2 linked regions of the Mastigocladopsis repens PCC 10914 genome follow. Each later gene encodes a partner of the first gene's protein in a complex. Links are inferred from orthologs where the notes say so. Each region holds a gene or a part of one and is shown in the gene's direction. Other genes may lie near its edges.

Region 1 (7,870 bases):
CTGATTAATTTACAGGTTAAGCGGATGATGCAAGTTATATCTACCAAAAGTGCTGCTAGTACTAAGGAATGCCCAACTGTGGGCAAGCTGATTATCTTGACTGGCCCAAGTGGAGTTGGCAAAGGCACTTTAATGCGATCGCTCCTCCAGCGTCATCCCCAACTGCAATATTCCATATCCGTGACGACTCGTTCTCCTCGTCAGGGGGAAATTGACGGCAAAGATTATTACTTCATCAGCCGTAGAGAGTTTGAACAATTGGTGGCTGCTGGAGAATTACTGGAGTGGGCAGAATTTGCTGGTAACTATTACGGTACTCCCCGGAAAGCCGTAATTAACCAAGTTCACTCTGGCAAGTGGATTGTGCTGGAAATTGAGCTAAAAGGGGCACGACAAATTCGCGCTTCTTATCCTAACGCCCTCAGCATTTTCATTTTGCCGCCTTCTTTGAGTGAATTAGAGAAACGGATACGCAGTCGCGCCCAAGATTCGCAAGAGGCGATCGCTCGTCGTCTGCACCGTGCCCAAGAAGAAATCAGTGCCGCTGATGAATTTGATCTTCAAATCGTTAATGACGATTTTGAAACTGCTCTAAATTCTATAGAAGCGGCTATATTTGGATGATTTTAATAACATATTTGATAATGACTTCATAAATTCCACAAAACCTTATCCCTCACCCCTCCTTTGAACTTCTGTTCGGTTAAGAATAGTAAAAAAAGGACACAAACAAAGAGCCATGTAAGCCTTTTCTTTGTGCCCTTTTTTTATCATTTGTTCTTCGTCTAATAACGAGTGACCAAGAACCAATGACTAATTAACCAAACAGACTTTGAAGTAGACCTAGATTACTAGTTAAAAAGTAAGCAACTACTGCACCACCAATGCCACCAATTAAGAAAGCACTGGCAAAGCCGTTCCAACCTTCTTTTGATCTAAAAGCATCTGGAGGGTTGGGTGTGGTGACAGTAACGTGTGGTTGAGGGGGATTGCTATTGCCATATAGAGACAGACAACCAGTCAGAATGACAATAAAGCTTAAGGTTGCCAGTAATCCAGCTAAGTTGGCATTAGCCGTATCGCGCAGGGGACCCAATTTGGCGAAGGGACCAAAAATCCAGTAACCATGAGCCATGCCAATTTCTAGTCCTCTTCGGAATGGAGTTATCCCTGAGCGATAGGCAGGCAAGGTATTAATGTACCATTTGACCAAGGGAGAAGCATTAATCGGTGTCTCCAGGTTACCTTGTTGTGGATCGCGCCATTGGGGAAAGACAACCTCCTGATTTCTTGGATCACTAGGGCGATTTTTTGATGCATCTACTGCTTGTGCTATATCTGCCATATTTTATGTTTGCCTCTAGATAGAATCGTGGCATTATTTTCAAATTAATAATAATTGTTAATTGTGACTAAATTTCATTTTTACTATTGAAGTTTATAAAAATTAATTTACCTGTTTTAGATATTTTTAAACATTTACAATTTGCATTCTGCCTATAGTATCACGAGTTTGAAAGCAGTAGTTTTAAAGTTTAATTTCAGGAAAGCTATGAGTTAGGAGTTTTAAATTATGAATCATGAATTCATAATTCATAATTTGAAATTCCTAACTCATAACTTTTCTTCGTAATTTACGGCAGTGGATGGAAAAGTAGATCTGGGAAGAAGTAGTTAAAGACAATCAACAAAACGGCAGTCACAATCAAATTGGCAAACAACAAAACTGGTGCCAGGGAAAGATATTGAACGAGATAATTTGGCTGATTTTGCGCCATGAACCATTCTCCTAAATAAGTTAGTTCAATGAATGAATTTTGGATTGAGAATTGTTAGTTGTTAGCTGTCAACAAGTATCACTAACCCTATGGCTGACGCCACGGCTTTGCCGTTAGGGCAGCTCCTCTGCAGGAGGCACGGTGAAAGCTAGTTGCGGAACTGTCGGGCATTGCCCGCTCAACACAGTGGCTCACCACTAACCCACTTCCAATCTAAAATCCTGACTAGCGTGGCGAAATGGGAATTTCTTCATCCTTGGCTGTTAATTCGCCTGACAGCAATTCTCTCAGGGCGGCTACAGGCCAAGTAAAGCCTGAGAGCATAATTGGCAGCGCTTTTGGCACTTCAATTTTGACTTCTTTCCATTCCACGTCACCGCCTTCTTTCTTGATTGTTTGCAGATAGGTACGACCTACCCAGCCAATCCAACCAGCAATATAGAGGAAGATAATGCCAGGAATTGTGAAGTCACCAACATGGCTGAGACGACCATCCACTATTAGATGAGGTAGACCTTCGGGGCCGCACAGCTGCTGAGAATAACGCTCAAATCGTTTTTCTCCAGAAGCGGGGTCAAAGTTAGTAGCACGGGCAGCTTGTACCCGTTCTTGGAAGGCAGGAGATTCACTGCAAGGCACAAGATTTGCCCCTGGAGTCTGCGCTTTGGCTGACGGGGCAAAGTTGAACCAAACACAAATCGCTAAAATCAGAGCTAACAAGCATCGCATGAAGTTGTTTCCTTCTATTACGAAACAAAAAGTTTTTTGTACAAAACGAAGCGGCTTGTACAATCTTGATTTACATAACTAGCAAGTCATAATACTCTTGCGCGTGAACCGAGTAAAGTTGAAGGAAATAAAAGTTAAAGCTTCGAGACAAACCCTTATCAGCAAAATTCTTCAATGGCAACCGTTTTAGCTATAGAAACCAGCTGTGATGAAACCGCCGTGGCAATTGTTAACAATCGTCAAGTTTGTAGTAGTATTATTGCCTCGCAAATCCCAGTCCATCAGCAGTATGGTGGAGTCGTGCCGGAAGTGGCATCGCGCCAGCATTTAGAAACGATCAATGGGGCGATCGCCCAAGCCTTGCAACAAGCAGAACTAGACTGGGACACAATTGATGGTATCGCAGCTACTTGTGCCCCTGGATTGGTTGGGGCGCTGTTGGTCGGGTTAACTGCTGCCAAAACCTTGGCAGTGGTACATAACAAGCCATTTTTAGGAGTTCATCACCTCGAAGGTCACATTTACGCCACTTATTTGAGCGAGCCAACTTTAGAGGCTCCTTTCCTTAGCTTATTGGTTTCTGGTGGTCACACAAGCTTGATTTATGTTAAGGATTGTGGTGTGTATGAAACTTTGGGCGAAACTCGTGATGATGCAGCAGGTGAGGCTTTTGATAAAGTGGCACGTCTGTTGCATTTGGGGTATCCTGGTGGACCAATGATTGACAGGCTAGCAAAAGAGGGAAATTCACAAGCCTTTACCCTACCAGAAGGGAAAGTCTCCCTACCAGGTGGCGGATATCATCGGTATGATACGAGTTTTAGTGGGTTGAAGACAGCGGTACTACGGTTGGTGCAGCAGTTTGAAAAAAATGGGCAATCTCTGCCAACGGCAGATGTAGCGGCTAGTTTTCAGGAGACTATAGCACGATCCCTCACCAAAAGGGCAATTGCCTGTGCCCAAGACTATGGTCTTTCCACCATTGCTATTGGTGGAGGTGTAGCAGCCAACACTGCTTTGAGACAACATTTACAACGTTCAGCAGAAACTCATAACTTGCGCGTGCTCTTCCCCCCTCTAAAATTTTGCACCGATAACGCCGCTATGATTGGCGCTGCTGCGGCTGACCATCTCAACAGAGGTCATACCTCCCCTCTCACCACAGGCGTTCAGTCTAGACTAGCGCTGACCCAAGTCATGGAGTTGTATCGGCATGAGGAATAAGGGGGAAAGGAACAAACGGAATCACCCAAGGACTTCTCCCCTTTTCCTTTCTTCCTCTCCTTTAGAGCGCTGGAGAACGAGAGAGCGGATGTGAGTAGCAACTGCATCTGGCTGTTCTAACATTGCCAGGTGTCCGCAATCAGGAATTTCGATAAAATTGTCGCCACAGTAGCTGAAAAGAGGGTGAAAGCTAGCTAAATGGCGGACATACTTGGGTTCCATAACCTTGTCTTCCGCACCAGCCAGGAAATAAATCGGTTGCTTAAGTTGAGAAACGAGTTGAGGCAAGTGATTAATTTCTTCTTCTGTTGTAGAATCTAGCAGTGCTCCCAAAGCAGCTTCTGGATCTGCAACAACGAAATCAATCACCCGCTGACGTGCCCAATTGCGCTCCAAAGGGCGTGCTACACTCACTCTGGTAAATAGCAAATCAATCAGAGGCACTTGGCTAAGCCATCTGGGGCGAACTTGCAAAAACCGCTGACCCGCTGAACGAAACTGCTCAAAGGCTTCTTTGAGATAAATTCCACCACCTGAGTTAATACAGATGACTCCTTTAACACATTCTGGCATTTGGGCGGCACCCCAAAGGGCGATCGTACCTCCCAAAGAATGACCAACCAGCCAAGCGCTCTTAACGTTGAGTTGTTGCAGGAGAGCTACTAAATCCTGAGCATAGGCAGCCGGAGTATAAACAGAATCAAAGGGATTAACAACCGCACTACTAGATTTAGCACTTAGGCTGAAATAATTTTGTTCTCGACTAAAATCAGTTTTTAGCCTGGGCTGGGACTCTCCAAAACCTCTTAAATCATAGGAAAGACATTGAAAATCATCTGACAACGGGGAAATCACAGGTTGCCAGTACCCACGGCTATTGAGCCATCCGTGGATAAATACTAAGGTGTGGGGGTAGGAAGTGGGAGCTGTTAGCTCGTATGCGTGTGGAACGCCCAAGATTTCGATGGTTGCCATACTCTTATCGTACCCCCTTCAGGGAGGCAGCTGGGGAGATAGGGAGGTGGGGAGTTGGACAGTTGGGGAGGAGGAGAGAGTAGCAGAGTTTCTTGTTTGACCCCATTGCCCCATCCTCCCACTTTCTCATCTTCCCAACAACTTAGGTCGCACTCCTTCAGCAATTTTGTGACCTAGATCTAGTAAAAACTTCCGTTTTATTTAATTTCTCCTTGGCTTTGCAACAAAATGCTAAAGTTGAAAAGGATTAGTGTGAGACACGCGCTTGCCAACTACTGTCATTGAAAATCCCGAAAACACACAAAAAGCCGTATGTGTAAGAGGGTATAAAGGTGGGTAGTTCGGTGATACGTGAATCAGCACTCTTCTCAGTGAAAAGCAATTCAGTTATACTACCCGAACCGCGTTGGCATGGGTTTTTGGAAAACTTGGTTTAGTACATCAGAAGCTGCCTCAACGACCAGGACAACACCCTTTGAAGAGTATGCAGTGGAAACTGTGGGCAACTCAAGCTCTACTGGTGTTGGCGAACATCAGCAGGAATCTCGCATAGTTTTTAGTACTGAGCGAGATATTGATCTGTATGAACTAGAAGAACTATGTGATTCAGTTGGTTGGTCGCGTCGTCCTCTACGAAAAGTGAAAAAAGCTATTGAGCATAGTTTCCTCGTAGCCTCCATGTGGCAAGTGCGAGGAAACAAAAAGCGACTCATTGGTTTTGCCCGTGCAACATCAGATCATGCCTTTAATGCCACAATTTGGGATGTGGTAGTTCACCCAGAATTTCAAGGGAAAGGGCTGGGGAAGGCACTTATGAAATATGTACTCAAAAAACTTAGGAGTGAAGAAATTAGTAATGTTACTCTTTTTGCTGACCCCCATGTTGTAGACTTCTACCAGACTTTGGGGTTCATGTCCGATCCAGAAGGCATCAAAGGTATGTTTTGGTACCCTCATTAATTTTTAAATAAACACAGTAGCTTTTACCACAAACTAAGCTATAATCTTAGAATTTGACTATTAAATGCTGTTTGCTGTAGAGCCAAAATCGGTAATTTCTCTTGTGGATTATTCCAAACTCTAAGGAACAGGCAAGTAGTTGTTACCTGTTTGAAGTTGGTGAAAATAAGCGAAGCAAAGTTTAGCAAAAGGAAGTGATTGCAAAAAGTCAAAAAGCGTGATAGCATTACAATGCTAATCTAAAAAATTACACAAGTAAGTCAACTAAGGCACTCTTAGTGCTTTACAAAACTAAAGATTAGCTCTGAATGATGCTTTAATCGGGATGTAGCGCAGCTTGGTAGCGCGCCTGCTTTGGGAGCAGGATGCCGCAGGTTCAAATCCTGTCATCCCGACTTGCTACAACAGTAAGTCAAAAAACCCTAGATCTGTAAACGGAGCTAGGGTTTTTTACATAGTCCAGCAGGTAATTAGCCCAAGCCAAGAGCATACTATATCTAAAAAAGACACGCAAGATTTGTTAAACGAGATGAAGCAGCAACTTCCCAACAGATATGGACGGAATTATGAAAAATTTGTCTAGATACCCTCCGGGAAGTTGTCCTGTTGGGCATCTACACATCCTGTCATCCCAATTTGGTAATGCAAATCACTAAATCTTAACCCATAAATGAATCTAGTTTTTTTTCCACAAACCATCAATAAATTAAATCAAAACTTCCAAATTTGAGTTGACTCTGACTGTTAGTTTGATTTGTAAGTGTATGTACAGTTAAATTGCATATTTTCTCGTAAGCTGTAATTGTGCTGTTTTACTATTTATTCTCTACTAGACAAACTTATTTCTTAGCAGAAAATCATTGGAGAAGTACAAAAACGTGTAAACATTGAGACATTTTGCAGCAGCCATAGGAGGAACGATTTAATATTTATTATCGTCAACTATAGCTAAGAAAGCCAATAAAATGGCATGTGACACCTCTGTTAAAGAGGACTTTTTTCGCCGCTCTTGTTAACATACAGCAGGCATCTACGGTTCAAACCCAGTTCCCAACAAGGCGAAATTCAAACACCAACAACAGCACAGTCAATTAGCCAAAAGGATACTATAACTAAAACTAGTTGGATCTGTGTGCAAACCCAACCAATTGTCGGACTTAATTTCAGAAGAGTATTAATGCGAGGAGAAGTCATGAATTTATTAGTTCGCTGGGGCACAACATTAACTTTAGTGGGGAGTACTCTGCTGGCAACAGTTTTTAGCGGAAATGCTCCAGTGCTCGCATTGACAGAACAACAAATTAAAGAAAAATTAGACCCAGTACCTGTGTTTTTGATTACTAACAACCAAGGTGTCCCTCTCACTCGTACTGTGCCTAACAATGGGCAAAATGCACAAAAGAAAGAAGCCACGGTGACAGACGTTTTTATGAGTGGGCAGGAGGCTCAGGCTTTTATCAACCAACTGCGGAACGTGCAAGGCAAAAACCCGAAAATGGCAGAAATGTTAAAAAGCCTGCAAGTGACACCAGTACCCTTGGGAATGATTTATCAGAGACTTCGAGATAATGCTAAAAAACCAGACAGCCTCGTGTTTGCTTTTAATCCTGGAAAGCAGGATATAGAAGGGGCTATGGCATTGCTACGCCAAAGCGGTAAAGAAGTCAAGCAGTTCCCCAGTGTACCGATTTTTATCGTTAGGTCGCCAGAAAAGGGGTATGTTTCTGTCAAACGGAAAACTGACAATAAGGAAGTTATTCCTCTGTTCTTAAGTCAAAAAGACGCCCAAGGTTTGTTGAACCAAGTGAAACAACAAGTTCCTAAGGCTGACATTCAGGTGGTGGACATAGACGGAATCATTCAAACATTGCGAGCAAAAAATGATCCATGGCTAAACCAAGTTACCATAGTCCCCTCTTCTGAAACTATGCAGTATATCGTTAGCAAGCAAAATAATGCACCCAAACCCGCTGCACCTGCTGCTCCCAAGAAATAATAAAATTATGCCTTAAGATAGAGGCATGGCGGATAAGCAGTCATCGGTCACTGGTTTACAACTTTGGCAGTGGCGTAACGCGGCAATTCAAGCTGCGATCGCCACTGGCGTTTCACCTGCTGAGGTAGATTGGTTACTACAAGAGGTCGCTGGGTTAGACCGTTTGGCATTGCGTATAGAATCATTCAAAGACTGGAGTCAGATTCCT
Region 2 (5,405 bases), 1.3 Mb from region 1 along the record:
TTCTATGGGGGCAAACTCGGACAGTAGGTTCAATTACTCAGGTACTCAGACCAGAAGGGGATGAGGAACTTATTGATGTCCTGCTGGCACATCGCCGATTGTATCGGGGACCGAAAATTGTCGCAATTGGCGGTGGTACAGGGCTTTCCACATTGCTTAGGGGATTGAAAGTTTATAGCGCCAAGATTACCGCCATTGTCACCGTAGCTGATGATGGTGGTTCTTCTGGACGGTTACGCCAGGAATTTGGCGTGCTACCACCTGGAGATATTCGCAACTGTTTAGCCGCACTGGCTGACGAAGAAAAGTTATTGACAGAACTGTTTCAGTACCGATTTAAGGCTGGGGATGGGTTGAGTGGTCACAGTTTTGGCAACTTATTTTTGACGGCGATGAGTGACATTACTGGCGATTTGGAAAGAGGTGTCGCCGCCAGTTCCAAAGTCCTAGCCATCCGGGGACAAGTTTTGCCAGCAACCTTGAGCGATGTGCGCCTCTGGGCTGAGTTAGACGATGGTCGCCGCATAGAAGGGGAATCTAAAATTACGGAAGCTGGTGGTACTATTGTCAAGATTGGCTGCATTCCAGAAAATCCCCCTGCCTTGCCAGCAGCTATCAAGGCTATTAAAGAAGCCGATTACATCATTATGGGTCCTGGCAGTCTTTACACCAGTGTCATTCCCAATTTGCTGGTACCAGAGATTGCCGATGCGATCGCCGCCTCGCAAGCACCGCGTATTTATGTATGCAACATCATGACACAACCTGGAGAAACTCAGGGATACACCGTTGCTGACCACATCAGGGCGATTGATGCTGCTTGCGGCAGACCGCTATTTAATGCTGTCCTGGTACACAAAAAATCTCCTACTGCTCACGCACTTATCCGCTATGCTCAACAACAGTCCCATCCTGTTTTCCTAGATCGAGAAGCCGTAGCGGGGCTGGGACGGCGAATTGTTCTGGCTAATGTGATGCATGAAGATGAAACAGGTTTTGTTCGCCACAACCCCCAACGACTGGCGCGAGTGTTGTGGCGATGGTACACTGGAGCGCATCATGGAAGGTGAGTTGTGGTTAGTAGATAGTGGGTAGTAGGTAGTGAAATAACCAACAACTAACAACTATCAAATGACCCATTTATGAAAATTTTTCTAGCAGATGCAGCAGCGACACGAAAGCTTGGAATCACTCTCGGTCAATCGCTGAATAAGGCAAGTGTCATTTTACTAGAAGGTGATTTAGGGGCTGGCAAAACCACTTTAGTGCAAGGTATTGGGGAAGGTTTGGGCATAACTGAATCAATTGTTAGCCCAACTTTCACTCTCGTTAACGAGTACACACAAGGACGCCTTCCCCTTTACCACCTTGATTTATATCGCTTGGACTCAAAAGAAGTCGCTGCTTTAAACCTAGAAACCTACTGGGAAGGTATTGAGGTCACACCAGGAATTGTTGCGATTGAATGGGCGGAACGAATGCCCTACAAGCCGGATCGTTATTTGAACGTGTGCTTGATTTATGGGGATGAAGGCTCTCGTCAAGCCGAAATTACTCCGCATAATTGTGACATAAGCGAAAAAATCGCTGCTCTGCAAATGTAATTCATTCCTTTCACCCTGGTGACATCTGCCACTACCACGTTCGTAGCTTGGATTAGTTAAAATTTTCATCTTGATTACACCCATGACTTCGAAAATTATTTGACAGGAGGTATTTCCAGCATTGATCAGCTGTTCCACGTCTTACTGGCACTTTTTGTAGGCTCAAGCCCTTACAATCAGGTTTTCTGAATGGAAAATGAGATAATCGACAGCTTATTTGCTAGACCCTTTAACTATGTAAGCAAATATCTACGTAAAATTGCATCTATATTGGACAAAGTCTGTATCAAATTAAAAACGTGTCGAGCAGAGAAATTATCTGCTGGACACGTTCAAAAGCTGATGCTTGTAACTGGGAAGCACCTAGGAGCGCTTCCCATAGGATGAATAACTTATAACTAATGACGAAAAGTTAAAGCTTGACCCCGCACCTGTGTATTTACCTTGCCTTTTTCATACACAATCTGACCGCCTACTATAGTGATTACAGGCCATCCAGTAAGGTTCCAGCCTTCAAAAGGACTCCAACCACACTTCGTCAACAATTCCTCACGTAACACAGGGTGAGAATTATTCAAATCTACAAGAACTAAATCGGCATCATAACCAGGAGCGATCGCCCCCTTATTTGGAATGCCATATGCTTTGGCTACAGCCTGTGACATCCATTGAGTCACTTGAGCAACGGTACACTGACCCTGCATTGCAGCTGTTAACATAATAGGTAGGGAAGTTTCTACTCCGGGCATCCCAGAAGGAGTGTTTGGGTATTGTTGAGCTTTCTCCTCTAAGGTGTGTGGGGCGTGATCTGTGGCAATGAAATCAATCACTCCATCACGCAAAGCTTGCCAAAGGACTTCGTTATCGTGAGGCGATCGCAAAGGTGGATTCATCTGCGCCAAAGTGCCAATCTTTGCATAAGCACTGGTATTGAGAAATAAATGCTGGGGCGTCACCTCTGCTGTGACCCAACTTGGTTTATCCTGACGCAGTAACTCTGCTTCTTCTGCCGTTGACATATGCAGAATATGCAAACGACGTTGATATTTTTTAGAAAGTCTTAATGCCTGTTGAGTTGCCAAGAGCGCTGCTTGATTATCTTGGATTTGGGAATGAACTGCAGGATCAGTAATCCCAGCAAATTCCTTGCGTCGTTGGTTGATTCTATCTTGGTCTTCAGCATGAACGGCAATTAAGCGATCGCCTTGGGCAAATATAGCCTCGAGTGCGGTTTCTTGGTCAACCAGCAACTGTCCATGCATTGAACCCATGAAAATTTTGATTCCTGGCGTCGGCTTTGCCAAAAGTAAATCAGGCAGGTTGTCTGCTGTTGCCCCGATAAAAAAGCCATAATTAACCAAGCTCTTTTGTGAAGCTCGTTGTAGCTTGTCATTTAGAGCTTGCTGGGTCGTGGTTAAGGGACGTGTATTCGGCATTTCCAAAAAGGAGGTGACTCCCCCTTTGGCACACGCGCAACTAGCGGTAAATAAGTCTTCCTTGTGTTCCAGTCCTGGTTCCCGGAAGTGTACCTGCGGATCAATCACTCCTGGCAACAAAGTTAACCCTTCTGCGTCAATTTCTGTGGTAGGCGTTGCAGCAGAAATTTCTGGTGCGACTTCGACTATTGTGTGATCGCGCGTCAGCACATCCCCAACAAGCGATTCACCGTTGGGTAAAATTATGCGAGCGCGACGAATCAGCAAACTCGTAGGAGATGACATGGGGGCAACTGCGTTAAAACAAGAGCTGAGTTTAACAGATAACGAGTCCTATAAGTTAAACTTAGTTGGACTCTTAACGGGGTTTTTGTGTTATTTTTTACCTAAAACTTGATTCTTCTTAATGAACGAAAAAGCCTGTCAAGATGACTACATAACCTCAACAGCTAATTTGTAAAGTTAAGATAAATAGATACAGCATCCCTGCTGGGGCAAGTGAATCACCTGCATCTCAAGCCATTACTTTTGTAATTTCATGCAAAATCAAGTGTCTGATAACAACTCTAGCCGCCCACAACCCAATAACTCTTGGCTCGCAGAACTCAGTAGGACGATTGTATTAAGTATTGTCCTAGCCTTGGGAATTCGCACCTTTGTTGCTGAAGCTCGTTGGATTCCCTCTGGTTCAATGGAACCAACCCTGCATGGTTCTCCAAACCAGTGGGAGGCAGACAAAATTATTGTCGATAAATTGAGTTATAAATTTTCTAACCCGCAGCGAGGCAATATTGTAGTATTTTCCCCTACAGAAGAATTACAAAAAGAACAATACCAAGATGCCTTTATTAAGCGTGTCATTGGCTTACCTGGAGAAAAGGTACAACTCAAGGATGGAAAAGTTTATATCAATAACAAACCTCTACAGGAAGACAAGTACCTAAGCGCTGAACAGCGTACAATCATCGATGTTTGCACATCAGGTCAGCAACCACCTTTCCTATCCCAACCTGTCACCATACCGCCCAACTCATACCTAGTGTTAGGAGATAACCGTAACAGTAGCTATGATAGCCGCTGCTGGGGTGTTGTTCCGCGTGAGAATATTATCGGTCGTGCCATAGTTCGCTTCTGGCCATTGAATCACCTTGGTGGAATTGATAAGTCGCCACTGTATCCATAATTAAAGAATATAAAGAATATCTATCTCATACCTAGTGTTAGGCGATAACCGTAACAGTAGCTATGATAGCCGCTGCTGGGGCGTTGTCCCGCGCAAGAACATTATCAGGCGTGCCGTAATTCGCTTTTGGCCGCTTAATCAAGTTGGAGGAATAGATAAATCACCACTGTATCGGTAGTAATGGTGTTCTTATAAGACCATTATTTTGGTTTTGTAAAACACTTTATACCCTTATAACCACATTAGCCTCTAGAGCGGGTGGCAAGCAGGTTAAACACCTACTGCATCAAGGATTTAGCCCAATCCACCTCTCAAAAAAGTATGTCTTATTGACATTGTTGATTGACAATAAAATCACTGTCCTCCCTGAGGGGGACTCGCACCTTGGAACTCTTGCACCGGATGACTTATTTGGTATTACGGTACAAGCCAGATGATGGCATATCTATTGTCAATATACCTGTCAATAAGCAGAACTGGCTGTTGAGTAAAAACAAATACAATCAAGCTTTGTGATTGATAGTTTGTCCCTCATACTGCAAGTAATAACGAAGAGAAAACTCAAAAAATATAACTTTAACTAGAAAGTCTTAAAAGACTCGAAAACAGAACGTTTCTAGGTTCAAATGAAAAAATTTAGGACTCAAAACTTGTGTGAGTTACATCCTATATTTTTCTATTGCATAGCATAATAGATAATGTGAATGATCTGCTAGACCCTTTACGATCGCTTAAGGAAGGTCGCTGGTTCAAGCTCATTTGTGGAGCCAGCTACCAACATCTGCCTGCAGTCAGAACTTTAACATTAGCCTACACCTTGGCTGGTGCTGACTGCATAGATGTTGCCGCCGATCCATCTGTAATTGCCGCAGTCCAAGAAGCGCTGCAAGTTGCCTCTGAGTTGGCAAAGGTTGCTGGGCAGCGAGGTTTTGGGTGGGGCAGAAAATCGCCTTTTTTGATGGTTAGCCTTAACGATGGAGAAGACCCTCATTTTCGCAAAGCTGAATTTAATTCTACAGAATGCCCCATAGATTGTGATAAACCATGCCAAAAAATTTGTCCAGCGCAAGCAATTGTTTTTAAGAGTATAAAAAACGACTTTTCGGGAATTCTATCACAAAAGTGCTACGGCTGTGGTCGTTGCATACCAATTTGTCCATATGATATAATTTATACAAGATC

The links. Proteins that work in one complex are often made in the same cells at the same time.
Region 2: the proteins of tsaD (region 1) and MAS10914_RS0122125 are in contact, whole or in part, in a crystal structure (PDB 6N9A), measured with the Thermotoga maritima proteins. The link is inferred for Mastigocladopsis repens PCC 10914 from one-to-one orthologs. Residues at the interface, in WP_004082750.1 of Thermotoga maritima: Cys10, Asp11, Arg49, His50, Leu82, Gly84, Gly135, Gly136, Glu154, Thr155, Leu156, Asp157, Asp158, Ser159, Glu162, Asp165, Lys166, Arg169, Leu170, Tyr175, Lys213, Thr214, Leu217, Tyr218, Gln221, Arg222, Asn324; in WP_004082108.1 of Thermotoga maritima: Leu37, Gly38, Lys46, Lys57, Val59, Lys60, Ser61, Thr63, Phe64, Thr65, Leu66, Met67, Val69, Pro71, Tyr82, Arg83, Leu84, Asp86, Asp88, Phe89, Asp93, Ile128, Asp130, Glu131, Arg134.

Annotation. Positions count from the first base shown.
Region 1 is NZ_JH992901.1:5,859,543-5,867,412, forward strand. What follows is about bases 1,903-4,706. They hold tsaD (tRNA (adenosine(37)-N6)-threonylcarbamoyltransferase complex transferase subunit TsaD), read left to right. Parts: upstream 1,903-2,681; coding sequence 2,682-3,731; downstream 3,732-4,706. Other genes in these bases: MAS10914_RS0128035 (photosystem I reaction center subunit III), read right to left, coding at 2,004-2,507; MAS10914_RS0128045 (alpha/beta fold hydrolase), read right to left, coding at 3,753-4,706. In the rest of the region: gmk (guanylate kinase), read left to right, coding at 25-624; MAS10914_RS0128025 (photosystem I reaction center subunit XI), read right to left, coding at 818-1,336; MAS10914_RS0128030 (hypothetical protein), read right to left, coding at 1,635-1,778; MAS10914_RS0128050 (GNAT family N-acetyltransferase), read left to right, coding at 5,118-5,666; MAS10914_RS0128065 (Tic22 family protein), read left to right, coding at 6,859-7,662; prmC (peptide chain release factor N(5)-glutamine methyltransferase), read left to right, coding at 7,688-7,870.
Region 2 is NZ_JH992901.1:4,518,180-4,523,584, reverse strand. Bases 1-2,873 are described here. They hold MAS10914_RS0122125 (bifunctional alanine racemase/tRNA (adenosine(37)-N6)-threonylcarbamoyltransferase complex ATPase subunit type 1 TsaE), read left to right. Parts: upstream 1-1,142; coding sequence 1,143-1,604; downstream 1,605-2,873. Other genes in these bases: MAS10914_RS0122115 (dihydroorotase), read right to left, coding at 2,003-2,873; MAS10914_RS0122130 (gluconeogenesis factor YvcK family protein), read left to right, coding at 1-1,070. Also shown: more of MAS10914_RS0122115, read right to left, coding at 2,874-3,325; lepB (signal peptidase I), read left to right, coding at 3,579-4,223; circadian clock protein LdpA, read left to right, coding at 4,924-5,405. UniProt on the Escherichia coli protein: Required for the formation of a threonylcarbamoyl group on adenosine at position 37 (t(6)A37) in tRNAs that read codons beginning with adenine.